2 regions of the Paenibacillus sp. LT-B23 genome follow, and region 2 is predicted to be linked to the other one. Evidence: riboswitches for the same ligand, from Rfam matches in the RefSeq annotation. Region 2 holds a riboswitch; the other holds the start of a gene.
The links. A riboswitch is a leader RNA that binds a small molecule or an ion and turns the genes downstream of it on or off. The one in region 2 is predicted to bind cyclic di-GMP.
Positions count from the first base shown of each region.

Region 1: linked by a shared signal. The riboswitch ahead of ACWXW9_RS01485 (non-ribosomal peptide synthetase) and the one ahead of ACWXW9_RS12795 (transglutaminase family protein) in region 2 are both predicted to bind cyclic di-GMP.

Region 1 is NZ_JBSQBM010000001.1:313,810-316,937, reverse strand. Features, by position in the region: gene ACWXW9_RS01485 (non-ribosomal peptide synthetase) at 1-1,319, opposite strand, end outside; cyclic di-GMP riboswitch class I at 1,451-1,540, opposite strand; gene ACWXW9_RS01480 (aldo/keto reductase) at 2,283-3,128, opposite strand, start outside.
Region 2 is NZ_JBSQBM010000009.1:43,603-46,730, reverse strand. Features, by position in the region: gene ACWXW9_RS12800 (AraC family transcriptional regulator) at 176-1,063, shown strand; cyclic di-GMP riboswitch class I at 1,163-1,243, shown strand; cyclic di-GMP riboswitch class I at 1,285-1,366, shown strand; gene ACWXW9_RS12795 (transglutaminase family protein) at 1,389-2,186, shown strand; gene ACWXW9_RS12790 (collagen binding domain-containing protein) at 2,398-3,128, shown strand, end outside.

The sequences.
Region 1 (3,128 bases), on a different contig from region 2:
TGCGAAATAAGAGTTTCACTTTGCTCCATGACTTGAGCAAATAAATATTCAAAGTGGGAGATAACGTTCTCAATGGGGATGAATCTTTCAAAAGCCTGTATCTGATAGTCAAAATTAACGGCTACATCCGCTTCACCTTCTTGTCCCCATATCAGGAGATTGAGTGCATTTCTTTCATGATGATGCGGCATACTTACAATCCGGCTTGCTGCGCCGATCAATGCTTCTCTCGTTTCCTGTTCCTCGAAAGAAAGCGATATATCAAACAGTTTGCCTTTCTCATTGCTATTCTCGTAAACCGCCCGGTAAATTTCACCAAAAGACATTTTCTGATGACGATAGCATTGCATAAGCTCACGTTTGATGCTCTTAATCAGTTCTTTGAAGCTTATATCTTTCTCGGGGCTGATCCGCAGCGGCAGCACGTTGGCGAAATGTCCCATAGTCTGCTTATATTTTGCTTTGCTCCGATTAAAAACCGGGACGCCGATCACCATTTCGTTCCGATTGCAAATCTTGCTGAAATACAGGAACAGTATGCCTAAAAAATAGTGGAATGACGAGCATCCTTCCTCTTTGCAAAATTCAATCATTTGATTGTATAACGCCTTGTTTATAGTTAAGGTTCGCCGATCACTCCAAACGGAATCGCCGTCACCATCATCGATATCCATGCCTCTGCTCAACAGAGGCTCGGGAATGGTCAGATATTTGTTCTGCCAGAACACCCTATCTTTTAAAAAGGCCGGAGAATTCAGATAATTCTGATTATCGGAAATAAAATCAGCATAGGAATAGACCGTTCTGTTCATTTCGCCAATTCCTTGCACCAATTTATTGTAATTGTCAAACATTTGACTGATTAAGAGAGCAAATCCCCATCCGTCGATCACCAAATGATGAACTTTAAGTAAAATGAAGTATGTGTTCGGGGCACCTTTCAACAAAACAAATTGAAAATAGAAATCCTCTGGTTGAAAAGGTTTTAAAAACTCTTTTTTCATCCAGTTGATGCAAAAAGAGTTTGGATTTTTCTTTACCGAAAAATCATGAAACGGAACTTCATAGTCAGCTTCTGGCAAAAATGTTAAATAAGGCTCTCCCTTTTTATCAATAAAACGGGCACTCAGAGAATCATTTTGCCTGATTAATAACTGCATGGACTGCCTAATGATAGCCGTATTCAGGTTTCCTTTAACCTCAACATACCCACCGATATTGTAAATAGGCTTTCCAGGGTACATGCACTGTTCGAACCATATATCTTTCTGATAGGAACTTAACGGATACTCCTTGACACTTATTACACTTGTTTGCATAAAATCCCCTCCTGTTGTTAAACATTTCATGCGTTCTACTCCGTATGCCCAAATCATTTCCGCTACAAATAAAAGAAGCCTATTCCCATATAAAAAGCACAGGAACAGACAGCAGACTTCGCCCGGTTTCCTTCGGCAACCTGGCAATCATGGCTGTTTAATCCAGCTTTAGACCCATGGCTTTGTGTCCACCACTTTCGAGGTGTTTACGATTAACGGGAAATACATTCGTATATTTTTTACATCTTTTGAGCATGTTCTTATGCTTCTTCCTCCTACATTCGGTAGGAGCTGACCTTGAGTTTTCAAAGCATTTACCTTGATATAGTTTTACAATACGTTGTTAGGTGCTGATTAAAATACTTCAGCAAGCCACTAAATTCCTGTCATCCGACAACTCCAGTTCATTTTACTTAATTTCCCTTATCCCCCAAGATTAAGAGATAACAACCTGTACAACTTTAGCGGCTTAGCTTTTTTTAAAATGATGGATTTGTGATCCACCTAAAAATGACGTTCCAAAGCTTCTCTCGCATTCGATGTTTCGCCGAAAATAGCGACGTGAGTGTACACGGGGAGTGAAGGACAGTTGGAGTGCAACTTCGGAAGAGTAAAACGTGCTTTTTCCAACATTTTCTAGGATAAAACCAAAATCAAACCAGGAAAACAAGAGGGAACCCCCTCCACAACTGATTAAGAACAAATAAGCTTACTGCGGAAGATATATCCAAGGTCTAGTCACAAAGCGTAGCACCCCGAAGAAAAGAATGTCCTTGCAAGAAATGTCGCGCCTAACCTTTAGCAAGGAAGAAGCATGCCATTCTTCCACCTGCGAACGAAGCATTAATGTCAACCAAGCGTCAAGGAGTGCACATGGACAATATCGTCCTAGTCATGGAGGTGTTAGACAGCGTACCAGCGAAGTTCATTTTCCAACGGAATATTCCACGATTTGAGCCATGATCACTTTGATCTGAGCACTTGGTTGGAAACGTGGCTAACCATCTCAATCTCACCGGCTGTCAAGGTAAACTGCATCGCCTTCACATTTTCCACGGCATGATGTACTTTTGAAGCCCCAGGTATCGCAAATACGTTCTCTCCGTGAGCGTTAATCAGCCAATTCAGGGCAATCTGGGTTGGCGTCACGTTATATTGTTGAGCCAGTTGTTCCAATGTTTCAATTAGTGGCTTTGATCTCCGCAGCCCCGAATCCCGGAATGCCGCCGTCCACTTGCGCGGACCCTTGATCGACTTGACCAGAGACGGATTATTATGGAATTTTCCACTTAAGACCCCCTGCATTAGCGGAGAGTATGCGATGATCGCCACGCCAAGCTCTTTAGCCGTGTCCAGAATTCCGTTCTGTTCGATTCTCCGGTCAAGCAGGCTGTATTTCACTTGATTCGAAACTAGGCGAAGGCCGTGCTCACGCAGCACACGATCGGCTTCACGTATTTGTTGCGTGGAAAAGTTACTTACGCCCACATATTTAATCTTTCCTTGCCCAACCAGTTTAGCCATCGCATTCATCACGGCGCCAACCGAAGCAAAGGAGTAAGGCGAATGCACCTGGTAGAGGTGAATCGTCCGTTGATCCAAATGGCGAATACGTTCATCAATCGTTGCTGTGATACTGCCTGCGGTCCGAAAGGCCGGCCACCATTTCGTAGCGATATTCGCCTGTTCCGCGAGCGGTCCTCCGATCTCATTCAGCGTGCCGGCTAGTAGCTGCTCAGACTGTCCGCCACCGTATGCTTCGGCAGTATCAAACCAATTAACTCCACCTTCTAAACTGGTCTGAACGAT
Region 2 (3,128 bases):
AATAGTACACCTGAATTCGAATGGAAAATAATTCAAAATATTATTCGCTACATGCATTTATGTGATGTGATAAAATAAACCGTATTAATAGGAAATCATGTGTAAACCACCATTTTGTTTATTAAACAAACAGTGATTAGCTTGATAAATTTGCTCTTTTGTAAAGGAATTGGACATGACAACAGACCAAAAAAACAACGGAAATGGGACCCCTTGGAGCAGCGATCCAGTCGTCATTGCACGTACTCCCTCCGCTTTTGCCAAGCAATCCCTTTTTTATATACAGGAAATAGGTTATTTCGAAAAAACATCTGCTTATGCCATGGAACGGAAGGAACTCACCTCGTTTCTGCTCGTTTTTACGTTATCAGGACAAGGGGAATTACTGTACCGGGAGAAAAAATACATATTGAAGCCTCATGATATGTTTTTCGTTAGTTGTGAGGAATACGTACAGTACAGCACCGCTGGTCATGAAGCATGGGAGTTTATCAGTGTAAATGTGTACGGCAATCTGATCGGCAATTTCTATGAACAATTTGCCAAACACAACAAGCCTGTAATATCACTCAACGATCCAGTCACCATATTGGACAAGCTGCGTTCCCTGTTATGCGTACAATCTGACAGAACTCTCTCTGCTGAGCTGTTGACATCCAGACTCATCGGTGAGTTGCTGACGTATATTTTGCAGCACCCCTACGATCATCCGTATGTAAACCAGGATACAATCACCGAGATACGCAAGGTTCAGCAATATTTGGATCGATCCTACAGTGAACGAATTACGCTGGATTCGCTGGCAGACATGTTTGAGTTAAACAAATTCAATCTCGCTAAAAACTTCAAGAAACAGATCGGATTTTCTCCTATCGATTATCTCATTAATGTCCGCATCACAGCGGCTCAAGGCTGGCTTAAAACCAGTGACGAATCCATTGTGGATATCGCACGGTTTGTAGGTATTCCCAACACTAGCCATTTTATCAACCTGTTCAAGGAACATGTCGGAGAAACCCCACATTCCTTCCGCAAAAAATGGGGGAATCGAACCAAACTATAAACTCATCTATTAGATGACTTTGTCGAAAAACAGAGAAAATCTGAGATTGTGCTTGCCTAATCGGAAGTCCAACTGATAGAATGATAGATATAGACTGTTCAGGATAAATGGCAAACCTGTCGAAAGGCAGGGACGCAAAGCTACAGGGCCTTCTTTTTAAGATGGCAGCCAGCTACCGGTTGGAGAGGCTTTTTGTCGTGTTTTTTTTCCTGAAAAACTTTATACGATAATAGCAAACCTGTCGAAAGGCAGGGACGCAAAGCTATAGGGCCTTCTTTTTAAGATGGCAGCCTGGCCGCCGAAAGGAAGTTTTTCTATGAGGAAAATGTCATCTTTTTTAATTATTTTGGTTTTTTTGTTATCCATCCCCCTACATACGACAGCATTTGCTGCCGAAAGTCAGGCATGGCTGAATCAAAACAACGTAAACCACGGTATTGTTAGTATACGTTATCCTGTCAACTCCAATGTCAAAACCAAGATTGTAATTACCAAGGATGCGGAGAAATACTCTTATTATCTGAATTCGAGCAAGCCTGAGGAAGCATTCGCTCTTCAAATGGGCAATGGCAATTATAACATTCGTTTATTGGAACAGCTAACTGGCAACCAGTATAAAGTGATAGGTGAAGAAACGGTCCTGTTAAATTTGAATGACAGTAAAACCATATACCTCAATTCTATTCAAAATATTGACTGGAGCGATACGAATCAGGCGATTCGGAAAGCCAAGGAATTAACCAAGGGTGCAACGACAGATGATGAAAAGGTGAAACGTATTTACGAGTATGTCATTAGTCATATTAAATACGATTCCAATCAGCCTTTCAACCTATCAACAGACTACCTTCCACAAATTGATCGTACAATAGTTTCGCAAAAAGATATTTGCTATGGATACGCTTCACTGTTCGCCGCCATGCTTCGAAGTGTGGATGTTCCAACGAAGCTGGTTATGGGCGAATCCTCCTATGTGAATACCTACCACGCCTGGAATGAAGTCAATATCAACAATCAATGGGTTATCGTTGACACTACAGTAGATGCCGCTCTAAAAAGCGGAAAACAGAAGTTTGCAATGGCCAAAGAACCCTCCAAATACACAAAAACAAAGCAATATTAATTTTTTTTAGAAAGCCCTGATCACTGCGATCAGGGCTTTTTTCTATTCTTGTTGAGAAATTGTTGAGATAAGGAAGGTATTGTATATCTAGTCAGTCATTTAAAAACTAAGATGTTGAATATACTATTTCCGGGACAAGAAAGAGGGGGGAACCAAATCCGCCCGGGTACTTTCCATAATATTATGATGAATAGGAGACTTACTTAAGAGTATGAGAACAAAAATAAATGTAACGATCATTGTGCTATTGCTTATTTTCCAAAGCTTTTTTAGTGCAGCGCTGGCTTACGCAGACACTTCGACCGCGGCTGTACCAGAAAGCGCTGTAAGCGATACTGCGAATACAGTTATGGAAGATGTATACGGTATTCCGAACCCTGAACCATTAGAGGCACCTCCCAGCATAGCTCCCATGATTCAGGCAGCAGCCAGCTCAGTTCAAGCAGACAATATTTTAACCAAGCTGATCTTGACGGATGAAACCGGCCATATCATTGATGCTGTCGATAATCCCGGCGTCCGTGTGGACATTGGTGCGGCAGTCCAGCTGAGCTATGAATGGGAGATTCCTGACAATCAGTATAAAGCAGGCGATACCTTCACCTTTAACTTACCGGAACAATTTGAAATTTACACAGATATCTCGTCTCCGTTGATTACAACAGATGGAGCGGTTGGTACCTTTACAGTAGATCGTCAAGGGAAGGTCATTATGACCTTTAACGATTACGTAGAGAACCATTCCAACGTAAGCGGAAAACTGCAAGTAAAAACCGAGTTCAGTAAGGAAGTTGCAAAGGGCAGCACAGAAGTCATTATTGCGACTCCAATTAAGATCGGGGTACAAACATCCATCGTCAACATCAAACCCGTTTCTGGGCCCCCAATAAGTAAACAAGGAAAAGCTAACGGCAAAAACAAGATTGACTGGGCCATTAATGT